DNA from 4 places in the Paenibacillus sp. FSL H7-0690 genome. Region 2 is predicted to be linked to each of the others. Evidence: predicted binding sites of a transcription regulator. Region 2 holds the regulator's gene; each other region holds the start of a gene.

Region 1 (5,145 bases), 2.0 Mb from region 2:
ACAAGAAATGAATAGTCCGCTGGAATTGGATGAGGAGACACTCTCTAAGGCGCTTAATATTTTGAAAGATGCTTTGATTTGTGATGACTCCGAACGACGGGAACGAGCAGCGATAGCCATTTTACAATATGCGAAGTAGAGCCCCTCTTGTATATCGGGTGTACGGTTCATTATCTTCATGATGAGTTCCAATTAAAAAACGTTCCACCCGCTACTTGCCTCGGATGGAACGTTTTGCTGTATCTATAATCAGATGAATTCAACGAATTCGTTGACTGGCTTACGGTAGCCGCGGGGTCTGATTTTATGTTTTTTGTCTTTGCCGATCGTGATCAGCATAACAGGTACCATATGATCTGGCAGATTCAAGGTGGATTGGATAGCATCAGCATCGAAGCCGATCATCGGGCAGGTATCCCAGCCTTTATCTTTGGCGATCAGCATAAAGTGCATGGCAGAGAGAGAGGCATTACGTATTGCTTCATCTCTTTGAAAAGCATCCTTATCAATGTAAGCATTGTTAATCATCTCTATTTGCTCATCATATTCCTCTTGTGACATCGCTCCTAAAGCTTTAAGCCCGCCATAGATTTCTGGAGCCTGCTGATAAGCATGCTTATCTCCTAGCACTACAATAACTGCTGAAGCAGTATGGATTTTATATTGGCCGTAAGCTGCTTCGCGAATTTCTTCTTTTAAGCTCTTGTTAGATATCACTTTGTAATTTGTATGCTGTAGATTATAGGCCGATGGTGCCAATCTGGCATAAGAGAACATTTCCTCTAATTCATTCTGAGGGATGATAACCCCTTCCACAAAATTCATAGCGGATCTGCGTGACTGAATCAAGTCTGTAAAAGCGCTCATAAGTATTCCTCCGTTGTGTATGTATTCGGTTGTAAAATATCAACACCTGATATTTGTAAATGAACTAACTAAATGTTACTAACTCAAAATAACACAGCCTAAAAAATTCGTCAATGATAAAATTTATTGAAGTTAATCTTGAATACCCTGTTGTCAAAAAATAGGACATAAATTAGGATATTAGGATATGTAGAAACACAGTGGATGAAAGGGTGGATAAATTGATTAATAGTAGAGAACAATTGATGATAGATTTGCAAAGAATAGAAGAGAATGACTACGAGCTTAGAAGTGGAGAGGACATAAAGGATTATGTGAAGTTGATGCTTGAGCATATAGGAGATCCCGAGCCTGTACTGCGTGATGAATTGATTTATTCCACATTCTACAAATGGATTAATGAGAAACGTTGGTTTAATGATGCGGAGCTTCGTGAACTGCTGTGGATACTTCTTGACGAGCAGCATCTTTTTTATCACATTGGGAATAAAGAAGATCTCACGGTGTATACAAGAACATTTTCTGTATTGGTTGTTGCTCTTATTCTCCAGCGGCATAGGGAAAAGGTTATATTAGATAGCTCTGAATTTATAAAGGTGAAGCAGGGTTTGATTCGTTATTATGAGGAAGAACGGGACTTAAGAGGTTATATGGAAAAAGAAGGCTGGGCACACGCAGCAGCCCATGGCGCCGACGCCTTGGATGAGCTGGTTTTATGCTCGGAGAGTGATGCCGCGGTGCGGGAAGAGGTTCTGGCAGTTATTCAAAAGATGCTTTATAACGATCAATACATATTCAGGGACGAAGAAGATGAAAGGATTGCTACTATTATAGTTACAATCATCGATCATCATTTACTTCCACAGCAGTCTATAACCGATTGGATTCTCAACTTGGCGCAATGTGGCAGTTGGCCTAGAAGCCACAGCCAGTACGTTAATCGAATAAATACAAAGAACTTCCTGCGTTCTCTTTATTTCAGGTTACTTCTAACAGAGAAGAATATGGACATTGTGGAGGTTTTATTGAAAACTGAGAAGAATTTGAATGAATTTGTACATTAATTCACTCAAACGGTTTTAATTAACACTAGTAATTTTAATAATTTATTATAATGTAATAAAAATCACAAATTTTTATGGAAATTCAAAAACTTTGTGACATTTATAACTTGATAAGTGCTATAATAGAAATATGGCGTTAAAAGTTCTTATGTTTTTTATTACTATTAAGCAGCAAAGCTTATTGCAGAGGAGATTTGGATATGTCAGAATCAATCACTCAAACACAACCTGAACAAGAATCACCAAAAGTAGCTGTTAGCAAGGAACAAATGGATGTTCTTGAGCAGCTCTTGAAACCAGAAGTTCAGGAATCATTAACAGTCTTGGTGGAACAGCTGCCAAAATTAACTGAGCTTGTTGGCGTGCTTACAAAGTCCTATGACTTTGTGCAAACTGTCGCAGCGGATGATGTCTTGAAAAGTGATACGGTAAGTGCAATTAAAGAACTTGCTGAACCTGTAGTGCATTCCGCGAAGAATATGGCAGCTACAGTGATCGAAGCAAAAGATCGTGCGAATGAAAGTAACGAAGTTATTGGTCTTTTTGGTCTTATGAAGTTGTTGAAAGATCCGCAAGCGCAAAAGCTTTTCCGTTTCGTAAATGCATACCTTCAAGTTGCTGGAGAACGCAGTAAGCAGAAATAATCATTTTCATATCTTATACGTAAGGGACGGAGGAAACATCATGTCTAAACATATTGTCATTCTAGGAGCAGGTTATGGTGGTCTACTAAGCGCCTTAACCGTACGCAAATATCTCAAAAAAGATGAAGCTAAAATTACTGTAGTTAATCAGTATCCTACCCACCAAATCATTACAGAATTGCATCGTCTTGCAGCAGGTAGTGTTGCAGAGGGTGCTGTAGCTATGCCTCTAACTAAGCTTTTCGCAGGGAAAGATATTGACCTGAAAATCGCGAAGGTTAATTCATTTTCTGTGGAGAACAAACAAATTGTTCTTTCTGATGGCGTGACACTTACTTATGATGCGCTTGTTGTAGGTCTTGGCAGCACTACAGCTTATTTTGGCATTCCAGGGCTTGAACAATACAGTATGGTATTGAAATCAGCTGCAGATGCTAACAAAATTCATCAACATATTGAAGATCGTATTCGTGAATATGCGAAATCGAAAAATGAAGCAGATGCAAACATCCTGATCGGTGGCGGCGGCTTAACAGGTGTTGAGCTTGTTGGTGAAATCGCGGATGTATTGCCTACACTTACTAAAAAATATGGCGTTGATCCTAAAGAAATTAAGCTTATGCTCGTTGAAGCAGGTCCTAAAATCCTTCCAGTATTGCCAGATGCATTAATCGAACGTGCTGTAGCAAGCTTGGAGAAACGTGGTGTTCAATTCCTGACAGGTCTTCCTGTTACGAATGTAGAAGGCAATGCGATTGACTTGAAAGACGGTCAAAAAATTATTGCTAACACATTTGTATGGACTGGTGGCGTACAAGGAAATCCACTCATCGGCGAATCGGGTCTTGAAGTTAACCGAGGTCGTGCAACGGTGAATGAATTCTTGCAATCCACTTCCCACAAAGATGTATTCGTTGCTGGTGACAGCGCGGTGGTCTTTGCAGAAGATGGACGTCCTTACCCTCCAACTGCGCAAATTGCTTGGCAAATGGGTGAATTGATCGGATACAATCTGTATGCCTTCTTGAAAAATAAATCGTTTGAAAGCTTTAGCCCAATCAACTCTGGTACACTTGCTAGCTTAGGCCGTAAAGACGGTGTTGCCATCGTTGGTGCAAGTTCTACTCCGTTAAAAGGCTTGCCTGCAACTCTAATGAAGGAAGCAAGTAATATCCGTTACTTGTCCCACATTAAAGGATTGTTCAGCCTAGCTTACTAATATAGTTTAACCCTAAACCCTGCTCAAATCTGAGCGGGGTTTTTGTTATTGTTTTTTTAGTGAAATGTTTGCATTATTGATGTTTCACAGTAGGCTGTATTCATTGTATTTGATATAATAGATTGGGTTATATTAACAGAGGTAGTTAGAGGAGGATTTCATTTATGATATTCCAACAAAACGATGTCATTCTGTTTCAAGGGGACAGCATAACAGACTGGGGGCGTAATCATGAAGACGCTTCATCACTTGGAGTAGGTTATGCAATGATGGTCGCCGCTCGACTGGGGCATTTATATCCAGAGAAGAATCTTACTTTTTTTAACCGTGGTATTGGTGGTAACCGTATTGTTGATTTGCAGGGACGTTGGGATAAGGATTGCCTGGATTTGAAGCCGACTTGGGTGTCCATTTATATTGGAATTAATGACACTTGGCGGCGTTTTGATTCTGGTGAAGAAACCACTCCCGAGCAGTTTGAAGCTTCATATCGGGACCTGATCGAACGCACTCGGAAATCTTTGGATGCTAAATTAGTGCTTATAGAGCCTTTTGTTTTGCCTGTACCGGAAGATCGTAGAACTTGGCGTCAGGATCTTGATCCTAAAATTCATATTGTCCGCGAGCTGGCACGTGAATATGGGGCGCCGCTGGTTCCGCTAGATGGACTTTTTGCAGCGGCTTCCGTAAAAGCAGAACCGGCTTACTGGGCATATGATGGAGTACATCCTACTCCTGCAGGTCATGCACTTATTGCGGATGCTTGGCTCAAAACGATGGGAGCAATCTAATCAATTGCCATTTTAAGACTAGAACCACGCTTTAATAAGCAGGTTGTAGTCTTTTTTTAATCGCGTGTTCATAAAGTCGTTTTTATATATTTATAGACACTGTTATAATTGGAATATGCTTATGTATTGGAGGCGATTCGCATTAGGCGGTTAATATGGATAGCACCTTTGTTATTGGTCGTAGTGTTAAGCGGATGTAAAAGTGATTTGGGCTTCATCAATGCCAGATGGATCGAAGGCGTGTCGTTGATACCCGTGGCAACGAGTGATCAGAAACAAGCGGATCGTCCTTTGCACTCAGAGAGCTTAACGCTAAAGGATTCTGTTTTGATCAAGACGCTTGCGGAGGCTATGAACAAGAGTAAGAAATTTTCTGATGATCTGGATTGGGGTCCGGAATTTGAAATGAAGCTTGTTTATGGGGACGGCTATTCGGAAGATTATTACATAGCGCTTGGAGATCAACTTGGACATGAAGGGATGTTTACTACAGCAGAGAACAGCAGTCAGGGCTACACAATTCCTGTAAAAAACTCTGACCAGTTAAGAAAGCTCATTTA
Region 2 (5,145 bases):
ATTTGGCTTCCATACGTGAGCAAGTAAGATTCTTTATGGGGCTGAATGACGATAATGTAGTATATTGGCTGGAGGCAAATGGAAATTACCGCAGCAAATCCCTACAGCTGTATGCCGTCCCTGTGGATGTTAGCAGCCAGCTTAAAGAGTTGTTCTTCGATAAGAAAAAAAGCATCGTGCTTACCTCGGCGACGCTATCTGTAGATAAATCTTTTCAATTTATGATTGATAATCTCGGACTTAACGAAGCTGCAGAAGAGGGACGTCTAATGACCTCACTCCTTCCATCTCCCTTTAAATATCGCGAGCAGGCACTGCTAGTTATACCGCGTGATTTTCCTAGTGTGAAGGGGAGTGTGGGCGATGCTCGATTTGTCGATACACTCGTACAGTCATTATCGGAAGCTGCTAAAACAACACGTGGGCGGATGCTGGTTCTGTTTACTTCTTATAAAATGCTGCGTCAGGTATATGATCCGCTTAAAGAGGCTTTGGCCTCACAAGAGATTACGGTGCTTGGTCAAGGCGTGGAAGGTGGCAGCCGGAGCAAGTTGATCCGCCGCTTTCAGGACAGTGCAGCATCCGTATTGCTGGGGACGAGCAGCTTCTGGGAAGGTGTAGATATTCCAGGTGAAGCACTGACTTGCCTGGCCATCGTGAGACTTCCGTTTCAACCACCGAATCACCCGTTGGCGGAAGCGAAGTCGGAGTTATTGCAGGCCCAGAAGAAGAATCCGTTCATGAAATTATCTGTTCCTCAAGCGGTTATTCGTTTTAAGCAGGGATTCGGAAGACTGGTTCGCACGGCGCAGGATCGTGGAATAGTTATTGTTTATGATACAAGGGTTATTGAATCTCATTACGGGAAGTATTTCCTTTATTCATTGCCTGGTCCCAAAATGGAGCATATGCTTACTGATCAAATGGTCCCTCGCATAGCGGAATGGCTAGAGGATGGCGGCGCTTCTTAAAACGCTCGTCTTCAGTTTAGCTCCTCCTTATCCTTAAGGGCGGTGTGTTACAGTCCCGTCCTTAATAAGGAGAGGTAGACGTTTGAATATGGATTTTCACAAGAACATTACTATTTTTAGGAGGAAAAATATGAAATCGGATAAAATATCAGAAGCCGTTGTTCGCAGACTGCCTGTGTACTTGCGTTTTTTGAATGATCTCCAGAATCGCGAAATATTAACAGTTTCCTCTCAGGAACTTGGGCAAAAGCTTGATCTTAATCCCGCACAGATTCGTAAGGATTTAGCATATTTTGGTGACTTCGGCAGAAAAGGTATCGGCTATGATGTAACGTATCTTATTGAGAAAATCCGTCATATCCTGAAGCTGGATCAACAGCTTAATGTAGCTTTAGTTGGAGCAGGTAATCTCGGACATGCCTTGTCTAATTACAATGCATATCTCAAAGATACTATGAAAATCACGGCTATATTTGATTCGTACGCTCCTAAGGTTGGACGTAAGATCAACTCCCTTACTGTGCAACCGATGGATGAACTAGGCAGCACAATTCGTGAGCAAGGTATTCGCATTGGCATTATTACCGTACCTGATTCAGAAGCTCAAAATGTAGCAGATATCCTCATTTCTTCTGGGATTGAAGCGATTTTGAACTTTGCCCCTGTGATTCTGAAGACACCACCGAATATCCGGGTGCATGCAGCTGATTTTACAACTGATCTGCAAAGTCTTGCTTATTACTTGCGGGATGGAAAGGAAGAAAGTGAACATGAACAACAATAAAACGATAATTAAGGGCGGGTATTTTCTGACTCCGGGAACGGATGAGCCGGTTCTGAGTGGATATATGACTATTGAAGATGATTTAATCACTTACATAGGAAAAGAAGAGCCTCAGATGGAAGCTGGAGTGCAAGTGGTTGATGGCAGCCGTCTGCTGTTCATGCCTGGACTTGTAAACACACACGGTCATGCGGCGATGTCTTTGCTGCGTGGATATGGAGATGATTTAGCGCTACAAGTGTGGCTTCAGGAGAAGATGTGGCCAATGGAGGAAAAGTTCACCGGTGATGATGTATACTGGGGAACCTCCTTATCTGTATTGGAAATGCTGAAGGGTGGAACTACGACCTTCCTCGATATGTATGATCATATGGACCGAGTAGCCGAGGTAGCTGAGTTATCAGGTATCCGTTCCGTATTGATGCGTGGTGTGATCGGGTTATGTCCAGAGGATGTACAGAATCACAAGCTTGCGGAAGCGATTTCTTTTGCCCGTAACTGGCATGGAAAGGCTGACGGTAGAATTACTACTATGATCTCGCCACACGCCCCTTATACTTGCCCTCCTGACTTCCTGGTTAAGTTCGTGCAGGCAGCGCATGATCTGGATTTACCGATGCATACGCATATGTCCGAAACGAAACGTGAAGTGGAACAAAATGTGGCGGATTACGGGTTGCGTCCTGTAGCTCACTTAGAGAAGCTTGGAATGTTCACACGTCCCTCGATAGTTGCACATGGTGTTCATTTAAATGATGAAGAGATTGAGATCTTGGCTCGCCATAATGTGGGTGTATCTCATAATCCGGGCAGTAATTTGAAGCTGGCTAGCGGAGTGGCTCGGGTTACTGATCTTCTAAAAGCTGGTGTGAAGGTGTCTCTTGGCACGGATGGCGCGGCAAGCAACAATAACTTGGATATGTTTGAAGAGATGCGGCTTGCAGCTCTCATTCATAAGGGTGTCAGCGGTGATCCAACGGCTGTCCCTGCTCCAGAAGCTCTGCGTATGGCTACAGAATATGGCGCGAAGTCCATCTTTTTAAATAATGTAGGCAGACTTGCTGTAGGGATGAAAGCTGATTTCATTGCTATTGATATCGATCAGCCGCATTTGCTGCCACACACAGATCTGTTGTCTCATGCAGTTTACTCTGCTAGCGCTAAGGATGTTGAGCATGTGTGGGTGAATGGTAAACAGGTCATCAAGCATGGACAATGCTTAACCCTGGATGAGGAAGCTATCCGGCGTAAAGCGCAAGAAGCCTTCGAAGGTTTATTGAAGCGTTAAGTCTGGAGAATAACGAATAAATAATAGGCTGTGACTTTTTGCTTTTAGCAAAAGTTGCGGCCTTTTGTGCATTTTTAAGACTGGGAAAGCTAGAAAATTATGAAATTTTGGATAAACACGCGGGTGTGTTATATAATCAAAAAAGATATATTACTAGAAAGGGAGCTGTACCTTGAAGAAAAGGAAAAAATGGATCCTCCTGGGGTCAGTTCTGATTCTGCTCCTGGGGTTTGGACTTATCCAGTTCTATGCCTATATTATGAAAGATCAATGGAACGAGCGTGATATCGCTAAGGATGTTGCCAAAACCAGAGCGGGTCTAACAGAGGTAACCAAAGCACAAAAATCGGTTTGGGATGAAAATGCAGTGTACTGGGTATTAACTGGGAAAAATGAAGCCGGGACTGCTCTTATGGTCTGGGTCCGCTTTACGGTAGATGGAAAATTTGCTGAAGGCGACGACGCAGTGTTTGCTGAGGAACTAAGTAAAGGAACCTCGGAAGCCCAAATACGCGGCATTATCAAAGCTGATCTTCCGGACATAACGATTGAACGCTTGCTGCCGGGAGTATATAACGGAGAGTATGCTTGGCAGCTTTTTTATAATCAGAGCGGTCGGTATTATTATCAATTTTATCGCTTTTCGGATGGGTCCCGAATGGGCGAAGGTTACAGTTTACCTAAAAGTTAAGCTGAACATAAGGAAATTAAGGGTGGCATAGTAAACAAGCGAACTTATTATAAGTTCGCTTGTTTACATTTATTTGATGTACAAAAGTGATATACTAAGTGATATACTGAATGGGTAGTTATCACCGAATATTCTCTTAAATTCACATGCGAAAATAGGCCGATTGATTAAAAATCAAGGCCAGTTTTGTCGAAAGTGAGGAATTTATTTGGTATTGATGGAAATATTTAAAAAATTAAATTTTAAATATATTCACATTTATTTTGAAATTAGTATATACACCTGTGATATACTACTACTTGTAATTAGGAACAGCAATAAGAGACTTCAGTCTCTCTGATGAGCTCTCAAGTAGCTATAAATTATTATAATGAGCTTTATATTTTGTCATCTTTGAGAGGAGGACGTTTCTTGAAATTACGTCTTGTACCTGTGCTGATAACGTCTCTACTGTCGGCTACTCTATTGTTTGGTGGCTTCTTTTTGTATCGTCAGTTTGCAATGCAGGAACCACTTCAGAAGATTGTATCTCAATATGAGGGCGTCAATAATTCTCATATCAGTATTAACCGCAATGAGGTCACTTTGAAACTTGATCTCCAGCCAGGCACGAAATTACGTGAACTGGTTCAGTACGTCTCCCAAGAAGGAAAATCGATGATTGATGGACGTACACTAAAACTTGATGTAGAACAGAACTCCAGTGAACTGCTGGATGAATACTGGGATAAAGCGATGTTCTCTGTAGCCGAAGCTATGGAGAGCCGTAAATATACACTTATACCCACAGAACTTGATGGACTCAAAGCGCAATATCCACAATATAAAAATGTGATAGCCTCAACAGAAATTGATGACAATAATGTCTATGTAAGCTTGAGTAATGGAAAAGAAAGCAAATTTATTATTTTGCCGCGTAAACCTGCGACATTGGGGGTATGGAATAATGCCTAAATACCTTAAAGAAATTCTAATCGGATTTGTTCCTGTCTTGTTTATTTTTATGGCTTTTCTAGGCATTAATATATTCCCGATTGTAATTGCTGCTGGGATGCTCACGGCGTTACTTATCATTGCTCATTTAAGAGGCGGACTTGCGGTAAATGCAGGTGCCGGGAAGAAACGCAAGAAGGATGGACCTTCAAAGCTTACTTTTGAAGAAATTGGCGGGCAAGACAATGCAAAACAGGAGCTTCGTGAAGCGTTGGATTTTTTGATCCGGCATGAGGAAATCAGCAAATTCGGGATTCGGCCTTTGAAAGGGATTCTGCTTACAGGCCCTCCAGGAACAGGTAAGACCCTTATGGCTAGAGCAGCAGCACATTATACGAACTCTGTATTTGTGGCAGCATCAGGCAGTGAGTTTGTAGAAATGTACGTAGGTGTCGGTGCCGGCCGTATCCGCGATTTG
Region 3 (5,145 bases), 320 kb from region 2:
TGACCTTTTTCGTTCAACAAAGAGATACAATTTTCGTGAGTACAATCACAAGTCAAAACTCCTTTCAGGGTTAAGGTGAACAGGTAGAAAAGATTTTTCAGAACCTGATCACATATCCCGAGGAGGAACTATTATGGAAACTAAACTACCTAATGATAGAATTTCGGATTTACAGCATAAGCAATCGGTGCAACCTGGATTTACTCCAGATGCCCTGGTAAAAGATATTGTGCTGCAATTCCCAAAAGCTGCGGATTATTTCAAGTCCAAACGGATTGATTTCTGCTGTGGAGGCGCCAAACCTCTTGCTGAAGCAGCTGTAGAGCGTGGACTAGATCAAGAGATGATCATTAGTGATCTCAACAAGCTGTTCGAGGAATATCCGGTACCTCAAGAAGAACTCGCATGGAACACAGCACCTTCTGCAGAGTTAATCGAGCATATCGTGAGTAAACATCACCATTACCTGCGGGAAGAGCTGCCCCTAATTAGCCAAAATGTAACCAAGGTATACCGAGTTCATGGCGGAGATTCCCCCCATTTAGAAGAGTTATATAGTTTGTTTAATGCACTTAAGGAAGATCTGCTTCAGCATACAGCTAAAGAAGAGGAAGATGAGTTTCCAAAATTATTAGCGTATGATGCCAATCCAAGTGAAGAAGGGCTGACCACACTTCGCGAGGCATTAATTGAACTCGAGAGTGAACATGACACAGCAGGCGAACTATTGAGACAAATACGCAAAATAACAGCTGATTTCACCCCACCGGCTCATGCTTGTACAACCTATCGTTTGACTTATGCCCGGCTAGAGGAGCTGGAGAGCATGACTTTTGAACATGTTCATCTGGAGAATAATATATTGTTCCCTAGATTCCAGTAGAAAAAATGAGTTTTCATAGAGTCCCTTAGGGGACTTTTTTTATATTTGAGAACAAAGCTTATTTACGTTATTCTTAAATAGACAGTATGCATAACTTACTACAAGCCTGAGACGCTGTGTGGTCATTAGGCGGGACAAGGCGGTGTCACTATGCCCACGAAATATATGTGGAGGTTGTTACTAGGATTAGTCATCGTATTCATAATAGGTGGGTGTTCCACTCTTGCTGACATTAATAATGAAGGGAATAATGGCTTAGCAGGATCAGACGGGCCTACGCTTTCGCTTATCGTTGCGGGAAATGACTTGCTTACCAACCCTTTGGACAAGCAGCTTAGCGAGAGCTACAGAAAAGGGATAACGATCTTTGACCTACTGAAAGGTAGTGGGAAGGCCACCTTTTCTGAGGATAACACAAGCATTCTAACGGTAAATAATATTTCACTCGGTCCAGGAATGAATTGGGAGCTGCAAATGGATGGGGAGACCATTGGACCTGAGGATTGGGGTCGAACAGTCGGGCATGAATCAAAATTAGTAATTACGGCGATGTCTAAGGAACAAGAGGAACCCCTTCAAATTGTGTTGTTGACCGTGAATGGTGGAAGTGAGCAAGTGAATTTGAATCATTCATATGTTATGGGATTTACTGAAGATTTAACAGTGAGAGGTTTGTTGAAGAACAGCAGTGTGGTGCAGTTGACCGAAGACAACAAAAAGGTGTTATCCATTGGTGATTATACTCCCCTTAGCAATGAAGTTTGGAAGATGAAGGTGAATGGGAAGCAGCTGCTTGAGAATGGAATGGACATGAAGCTTAGGGTGCAGGATGAATTGGAGATTTTATTGGCTATACGTTAAAAAAAAGTACATAAATGCCAGATCAACGGTTGCTCAGAACCCGTGATCTGGCTTTTTTTATTGGAAGTTATAACCTAATAAAGTTGCCTTATTTTTATGTGAAAACATTCACATTTAATGTGACTGTAATCACAATCTCTCTTAAATTTTGAAATGTATAATTCCATTATGTAGAAGAGAAGTTGAAGCAAAGTTCAACAAGAACGGATAAGACTGAGGAGGCACCTAACAATGGCAGCGAAGAGAGAAAAATTAGTATTAGTCGGCAACGGTATGGCAGGCATAGGTACGCTAGAGCAAATATTGAAGCTAGGTGGAGCTTATGACATTACGGTCTTTGGAAGCGAACCTCATCCCAATTATAATCGGATCATGTTGTCCTATGTTCTCGAAGGCAGCAAAACCATCAATGATATCATCCTAAACGACTGGAATTGGTATGAAGATAACAACATTACCTTGCATACAGCAACAACAGTTACACGAATTGACGAGCATTCTAAGCAAGTAATTGCGGATAACGGTATGGCTGTTTCTTACGATAAAGTGATTATTGCAACGGGTTCGAATTCATTTATTTTACCTGTACCTGGTTGTGATAAGGAAGGCGTTGTGGGTTTCCGGGATATTGCAGATTGTGATGCAATGCTGGCTGCGGCTAAACAATACAACAAAGCGGCGGTAATCGGCGGGGGTTTACTTGGCTTGGAAGCGGCAAAGGGTCTTGTGAACCTTGGCATGGACGTTACTGTAGTGCATCTGATGGAAGATCTAATGGAGCGCCAGCTGGATCGTAATGCCTCCTCTATGTTGCAAGCTGAGCTAGAGCGTCAAGGCGTGAAATTTGCCATGGGCAAACAAACAGTAGAATTGACCGGGGAACAGAGAGTAAGTGGATTACAATTTAGTGATGGCACTTCACTTGCGGCTGATTTTGTAGTTATGGCTGTAGGCATCAAACCGAATATAACTGTGGCAAAAGAAAGCGGAATTGCTGTTAATCGTGGGATTGTAGTGGACGATTATCTGCAGACCTCTATGCAAAATGTATATTCCATTGGCGAATGTGCCGAACATCGCGGAGTTTGTTACGGATTAGTAGCGCCGCTCTTTGAGCAGGGGATGGTTCTAGCTAAACATCTCTGCGGAAGCGACACAAACCCATATGAAGGTTCTGTTGTCTCCACCAAATTAAAAATTTCCGGAGTGGATGTATTTTCTGCAGGTGAGTTTATGGATTCTCCTGAACATACTGTAATCTCAAGCAAAGATGAATGGAAGCGAACCTATAAGAAAATTCTGCTCAAAGACAATGTCATTGTTGGTGCAGTCCTGTTCGGGGATGTGACAGAGTCGGCTAACCTGCAAAAGTTAGTAAAACAAGGCGCTGTAATGACCGATGAAATTTATACAGAGGTTATGGGTACCGGCTGCTGCGGAAGTGGAGCCAAAAAGAGCACATCCGTAGAAGCAATGGCGGACGAAGAAATCGTTTGTGGCTGTAACGGGGTTACGAAAAAAGCGATTGTGGATGCGGTCATAGAAAATGGTTTTACTACTGTGGACGAAATAAAAGCATGTACAGGAGCGACGCGCTCTTGCGGAGGTTGTAAACCGGTTGTAGAACAAATTTTACAATTTGTCCTGGGTGATAGTTTTGAGCAGTCTGCCAAGCAAGGAATTTGTAGCTGCACAACGCTTAGCCGGGATGAGATTGTTGCTGAGATTACAGCTAAAGGTCTTAGTACTACTAAAGAGGTTATGCATGTACTGGGTTGGAAACAAGAGGAAGGCTGCTCTAAATGCCGTCCGGCGATTAACTATTATCTGGGGATGATAAATCCGGATACACATCAAGACGAGAAGGAATCACGCTTTGTTAATGAACGTATGGGAGCCAATATTCAGAAAGACGGAACCTATACCGTTATTCCACGTATGTACGGCGGGGTAACGACACCGGAGGATTTGAAGAAAATCGCCGATGTCTCCCTTAAATATGATGTGAAAGTTGTGAAGGTGACGGGTGGGCAACGCCTGGATCTAATCGGGGTGAAAAAAGAGGATCTGCCGAAAGTATGGGAAGAGCTCGATATGCCATCAGGTTATGGTTATGCCAAGTCGCTACGTACCGTTAAGACTTGTGTGGGTTCACAGTTCTGCCGTTTCGGCACACAGGATTCGCTGGGAATGGGCGCGCTCATAGAACGTAAGTATGAACGTCTTGATTTTCCTGCCAAGTTTAAAATAGCTGTCAACGGCTGCCCGCGTAACTGTGCGGAATCCTGTACGAAGGATATTGGCATCGTCGGTAATGATGGCGGTTGGGAAGTGTTTATCGGCGGTAACGGTGGGATCAAGCCACGGATCGCTGACTCCTTCTGCAAAATAAAGACCGATGAAGAGTTGATCGAAGTGTGCTCCGCTGTGATGCAATATTACCGTGAGACCGGCAATTATTTGGAGAGAACCTCCGAGTGGGTTGAGCGTATGGGACTTGAGCAGATTCAAATGGTCATTTTGAATAATGAAGATAACCGCAAAGAGCTGGCCGCACGGATTGACTTTGCTCTGACTCAGGTTACGGATCCTTGGAAAAAAATGCTCAATGACAGCAGCACTCGTACTGCGCTTTTTGAAGAAACAAGAGTCTAACGGATATAACGCACACAGAAGGGGAGAGACCAATGAATAAGACCACACAAACGTATGCAATAGGATCAGTACAGGATTTCCTGCTGCAAATTGGCCGCGTAGTGATTGCTGGAAATGTTGAACTGGCTGTGTTCCGTGCCTCTGACGGAGCCATCTATGCAGTAGAGAATCGCAGTCCTCATCCTAAGGGGGGCCCGCTTGCTGAAGGGATCGTGTCAGGTCACTATCTGTACGATCCACTGTACGATTGGAAAATCGATCTGCGCACGGGTGAGGTGCAGGCACCAGACCAAGGTAGTGTGGTGACTTATCCAGTCACACTGGACGGAGAGAAAGTTACAGTGAGCGTGTAGACACCGAAGATTGTAGTAATAGATTTAATAGAAAACGGTGGGGTGGAGTATTATGTTTACGCAAAGTGTGGAGAGCATCGTAGAGACGGCAGTCAGTAAGCGGGACAAAATGAATGAAAGCTTGCCAAGATATTTTCTAGCAGCCCTATTGGCAGGTGCTTATGTAGGCATTGGGATTATCCTTATTTTCTCCCTAGGAGCACCGCTAGCGGCTGCCAAATCTCCTTTCCAACCGCTTATTATGGGCACATCCTTCGGCATCGCCCTGACGCTTGTAGTATTTGCAGGCTCAGAGCTGTTTACCGGGAATAATATGTTTTTTACTGTAAGTACACTGGCAGGCAGAACTAGTATCTGGGATACCGTTAAGAACTGGATTCTTGTATTCATCGG
Region 4 (5,145 bases), 170 kb from region 2:
AAGCTAGCCTGCTGATTGGCAATAGGGTGATGGGAAGAAACCACGAATACATACTCGTCCCTATATAACTCCCGATGTTCGAACACTCCTGTATTATGCGAAGGAAACTCCATATCACTGTAAATCGCCACGTCTGCTTCAAAATTATTTAATTTTTCCATGACACCATGAGAATTAGTAGTAGTGATCTGAATGTTAACTTCCGGAAAAGATTGTTTGAATAATGACGCCCACCGGGGAATGAGGATGCTTGTCGCTAAATAATTACCTGCAATCCGCAGATTCCCCTCAGGAAATTTGTGATAGTCTTCAATGATTTGCTGGACTTGATCACCCATGGCAAAAAACTTTTCAAGAGGTTCGATTAACCTTTTTCCTAAAGGGGTGAGCACCATCCTCTTTCCTTTAATTTCAAATAATAAAATATGATTCTCCCGTTCAAACTTACGGATTTGCGCTGATATAGCGGGTTGACTGATATGCAAACGTTCAGAGGCTTTGGTCACACTACCTGTGATCGCAACGTAATAAAACAATTTTAATACATGATAGTTCATCGTCAACTCTTCCTCACTTTATAAAATAATATCTGTATTCGCCGCTTATCCTCAGCCATTTTATTATAACTATACATTATGGATGTTAACTATTATATATTGTTTATTTATATTTATTTATCTTATACTTACAACTATTCATAAGGGAGGTCACGTTAATGACAAAAACAGTATTCTACTTAACCCGCCACGGGCAAACAGAATGGAATTTACAAAAACGAATGCAAGGGCATCAAAATTCTGCGCTTACAGCCTTGGGCGAACAGCAGGCGGAATGGTTAAGAGATCGTTTGGAAGTAGAAAACTTAGGCGCAATTTATTCTAGTACTAGTCCAAGAGCATTGCATACTGCGCAGATTTTACGGGGAAAGCGGAGTTTACCTATTCATCAGCAAGTTTCTTTAATGGAAATTAACATGGGGAGCTGGGAAGGAATGAATACGGATCAGATACAACTAGAATCCCCTTTACAATATTCCCATTTTTTCACCAGACCCGATCTATATATTCCTCTAACCTCAGGTGAAACTTACAAGCAGCTTGAACAAAGAGTAGTGCCGACAATGGAGCGCATCATAAACGATAACGTAGGGCTAGAAGTGCTCATCGTCACGCATCGGATGACTTTAAAAGTCATTATGGCTTATTTTCTCAATAAATCATTGCAGGAAATTGGAGAGTTACCGGATATTCTCTCTACAGCATTATGTAAAGTAACCCTAACTAATAACAATACAACCATCGATCTGTATGGAGATACTTCACATTATCAATGACTATGGGTCAAAAAATAAAAAGGTAACTCCGATTAACGGGGCTACCTTTATAGGGTTCAACATTAAATATCCACACTTTTGATTATAAAACTGCGGACCTTCATCCATTTGCCTGAAATGAATTCATCAATCGTTTTCGTCTTTGGTCTAACGCAAAAGCGATGTTTTGCCCCTTTATCAAAGCCCACAGCTTCAAAAATTAGGCTATCCCCTATTTGCTCCTTGAAGAACACCTGCTTTAATCCCAACCTATTTAACATTTCAAGCTTTACGCTCTCAATATATGTGCGCGAATACTCCTTAGACATATGTGTTCCTCCTAGTAGTGGTAGTAATATTATAAGTCAATATGAAGAAAATCAACAATAGTTCATATATTCATCCACAAAAAACAACCAGGCAGCGATTCTCCGTTGGAGGTTCACTGCCTGGTGTTTTGGGTCTGCGGTGGTTTGCTTGAGTAGGTTACGAGCTAAGCTTAATCATTTGTAGCTTTCGGATACCCACTCCGTTGTAACGCACTATCTTGGTGAAATTTGTAAGATAACTGCATTCTATACACTTATTCCATATCCACAAGGGCTAATTCTAACTTTAAGTGTATTCTATACAATTAAAAACTAGAGAAGTAGCCTGTAGAGTATTAAATCAAGAAAAATTGATGTACTAAATACAGCTATTTTTATTGGCTGGGCGTTTTGAGCATTTTAGTTGTACAAAATACAGTTAAAACCATCTACTGTACACTTCAATACTCCATTACTTGTTACTTCAAAGCTTCCGTCGGCTCTCATATGGTAACTAGATGGGGTGTAGTCCATTATGAGTTTGCCCATTCATACTGATTCCTTTTTCCTGAACCTATCCGGATAATTCTATCTATTTAGTCCTTCAACTTCTACATCTAACTAATCGAAAACATCACTAACTTATTTAACTTCAGTTGCCCCAGTTACTTTACCTTCAATCCCTGCAGTTGCTTTCACATCTTCGTTTGCGAAGTAAAGATTTCCATCAATAGTCGAGGTTTCATGCAGATTAAATCCGTTCGCTTCTACATAAACATCACCTTTAATGGTTCCGCCTTGAACTCGTAAATTTTCACTTTGTACAGTTAACTTAGGTACAGTGAGTGTGTAATTGGCAGTAACTTTGTGATCAGCGTCTTGGGCATAAAGAGCAATCTTACGGTAGATGTCGCCGTCTGCGGCCCCTTTATCATGGAATTCGCCTTCAACAACAACATCTTGGGCAATCGTCACATCATTTAGAATGGCAATAATCCAATTTCCATCTTTACTTACAGCCTTGGTAAACGCATCTGCTTGATTTACGATTGAAGCTGTAGTAACTGCATCCGTTTGCTCTGTAGTTGGAGCCGTAGTAGCCGCCGAATTAGTCGCATTATTATTATTCGCACCACAACCAGACAAGACTGCAACCGAGACGCCTGCTACTAACATCATTTTAAATAACTTCATTTGAAATCCCCCTTGTTTTTGATTATAAATTAATTATATATTAAAATTTTTAATAAACAGGTGAAAATTTTCACAATATTGTGTCGTTATCTGAAGCGGTTTCACAAAGATCACTCCTTTCCATCCGGAATCGTATCCATAAGTAACACCTCATCTCGCTGCCCGTTTTAAGTTCATAGATCTTAATACTTATTTACCCAAATTTTAAGAAAGGTCACAAAGGTGATTAATTCCACACAAAAAGGACACTCCCAACAACTGCGGAAGTATCCTCATAATCTTTATTACTATAAATCTTTAGATTAGATATCCTCTTGAAAAAGATATGGAACCATCATACTCTACACTTACTTTTTTAATGTTAGGTTTATGCAAAACTCCAGCATTAAAATAATACAGCGGAAGGATGACCATTGGGTCAATAAACATTTTTTCAGCTTTTGCATAAAGCTTGTTTCGTATAATTTAGCTTAAGACGATTATCAAGCAGATCTTCCCAGAGTTGAATCTCAAGGGCTACATTCTTCCATTTCTAGCTACTTAACAGGGTCATCTGACTGCTCTCTCACCCCCCATTGACGCTTTAGAATCAGAATGTTAATCTTTAGAAAATATCACAAGGATAAGGGAGCTATTTACTGGTGAAAAAGACAACCATGAAGGACATCGCACTTCGTGCCAATGTCTCCGTCGCAACAGTGAGCTATGTTCTGAATCGTGTCGGCAACCAAACCATTCCTGAGAAAACGCGCCAGCAGATTCTTCAGCTTGCCGAGGAACTGCATTACATACCGAATCTGGCAGCACGTTCACTTGCGAATCAGAAAACAAGATTGGTCGGTGTGCTTGTTAACACAGCAGCCCATACCCCACACTGGAAGCTCCATGCCCAGTTCTCATTTATACATGCCTTGGAACAACGGTTAACAAATGCTGGTTACCATACGCTGCTATATTCACTTGATGTTGACCAGCCTTCTTTGGATATTATCGTAGAAAGAAAGCTGGAGGCTGTATTTCTGATCGATGTGCGCGAGGAAGCCTTTTATTCGATCTCCAAGCATTTTGTAGAAGGAATTCCTTTGATTCTGATCGACAGCATGATAGAAGATAAACTCTTTAAGCAAGTCTTTTTCAACTATCGAGCAGCTCTGCAAAAGGTAAAACCACAGGACCTTTCACAGGTATGTTTAATTATGGAGAGCTTCAATAACTCTTTCCTCACCCGCTTTATTCAGGACAGTCTTCCATTACCTGAAGAAGCGATATTCACCGTTGTCAATTTGGAGGAATTAAATACATTCTTACAGGAGGGGGGCTATAAAGAGGCCATTGTCATTAATGAGTTTATTGGAAGTTACGTTGAAAAAAACGGGAGGTTCGAACAACTCTCTGTTCTTTGCACCTGCAATTGTCCGGAAATATTAGGAGATGACGTTCATAAATTCATTTTCACAGGGGATAAAGCGGCTACTGCATTTGAACTCATGAACAAATTATTGCATCATTCTGACTACTCCGCACAAGAAAATAATTGTTATTTTGTAGAATAATTTTTTTGGCTATTCACTTAAGCGTTTAAGTTGAAAGGAGCATAACTATGCCTGGTCCTGTATTAGTGAAACAAGTTCCCTCTGCTGTTCAAGCTCATCCCTCACTTTGGGGAAATCGGAGATTCCTGCTGCTACTCAGTTCGTACTCCATTTCCTTGTTCGGTAACACTTTTCATAGTATTGCTTTAAGTTTATGGGTACTGCAAACGACCGGCAGCGCCAAAATGATTGCCACCATCACGATAATCAATTTATTGCTTAGTTCTTTGCTCGGATCGATAGGGGGAACTTTTGCGGATAGGGTCAATCGTCGAACCCTCATGCTGATCACAGATCTGATAAGTTGCGGACTCGTAGTGACACTAGCTTTAGCCATTTCCCTGCCCTCTACTTCGTTCATTATCGTCGCCATACTGACGGGTCTTACGACCATTTCAGCTTTATTCCAGTCCCCGGCATACCAAGCTTCTATCACTACTGTTGTTGGTAAAGAACATCTACAAAAAGCGGTAGGACTGTTGAACTTGTCTGAAAACATCTGCCGGACTATTGGTTATTCCGCCGGTGGGATTTTCGTAGCGAGTTTTGGAGCAGCCGACGCTATTTTATTTGATGGAGCTACATTCTTCCTCTCCTTTCTGCTCGTGTTAGCGGTCCGTTCCCTTCCTTTGCCAACTCAATTAAACAACGTGCCCAAGAAGGAACGGAAATTCACACAGGATTTGATCGATGGAATTCGCTATATTTGGAGATACCCTTTTGCAAGAGCCGTTATGAT

Evidence for each region. The regulator Rex, encoded in region 2, represses fermentation and respiration genes when NADH is low (regulators of the CRP and FNR family bind a similar motif). The targets are predictions, from matches to a motif close to TTGTGAAATATTTCACAA.
Region 1: MHI32_RS11645 (DUF1641 domain-containing protein) is a predicted target of Rex. The motif match lies at 1,982-1,999, and genes of this name have one in related genera.
Region 3: nirB (nitrite reductase large subunit NirB) is a predicted target of Rex. The motif match lies at 1,841-1,858, and genes of this name have one in related genera.
Region 4: MHI32_RS19870 (polymer-forming cytoskeletal protein) is a predicted target of Rex. The motif match lies at 2,873-2,890, and genes of this name have one in related genera.

Annotation. Positions count from the first base shown of each region.
Region 1 covers NZ_CP150281.1:2,684,034-2,689,178, forward strand. Annotated here, with positions in the region: gene MHI32_RS11630 (hypothetical protein) at 1-139, shown strand, start outside; gene MHI32_RS11635 (nitroreductase family protein) at 250-867, opposite strand; gene MHI32_RS11640 (DUF2785 domain-containing protein) at 1,089-1,931, shown strand; gene MHI32_RS11645 (DUF1641 domain-containing protein) at 2,132-2,575, shown strand; gene MHI32_RS11650 (NAD(P)/FAD-dependent oxidoreductase) at 2,616-3,794, shown strand; gene MHI32_RS11655 (SGNH/GDSL hydrolase family protein) at 3,959-4,585, shown strand; gene MHI32_RS11660 (hypothetical protein) at 4,754-5,145, shown strand, end outside.
Region 2 covers NZ_CP150281.1:4,673,346-4,678,490, reverse strand. Annotated here, with positions in the region: gene dinG (ATP-dependent DNA helicase DinG) at 1-971, shown strand, start outside; gene MHI32_RS20615 (redox-sensing transcriptional repressor Rex) at 1,102-1,755, shown strand; gene MHI32_RS20610 (amidohydrolase) at 1,742-3,043, shown strand; gene MHI32_RS20605 (DUF5590 domain-containing protein) at 3,216-3,734, shown strand; gene MHI32_RS20600 (hypothetical protein) at 4,146-4,688, shown strand; gene MHI32_RS20595 (AAA family ATPase) at 4,681-5,145, shown strand, end outside.
Region 3 covers NZ_CP150281.1:4,993,085-4,998,229, reverse strand. Annotated here, with positions in the region: gene ric (iron-sulfur cluster repair di-iron protein) at 188-883, shown strand; gene MHI32_RS22080 (hypothetical protein) at 1,034-1,744, shown strand; gene nirB (nitrite reductase large subunit NirB) at 1,976-4,399, shown strand; gene nirD (nitrite reductase small subunit NirD) at 4,432-4,752, shown strand; gene MHI32_RS22065 (formate/nitrite transporter family protein) at 4,805-5,145, shown strand, end outside.
Region 4 covers NZ_CP150281.1:4,500,069-4,505,213, forward strand. Annotated here, with positions in the region: gene MHI32_RS19855 (LysR family transcriptional regulator) at 1-557, opposite strand, end outside; gene MHI32_RS19860 (histidine phosphatase family protein) at 716-1,333, shown strand; gene MHI32_RS19865 (hypothetical protein) at 1,396-1,641, opposite strand; gene MHI32_RS19870 (polymer-forming cytoskeletal protein) at 2,263-2,814, opposite strand; gene MHI32_RS19875 (LacI family DNA-binding transcriptional regulator) at 3,456-4,367, shown strand; gene MHI32_RS19880 (MFS transporter) at 4,415-5,145, shown strand, end outside.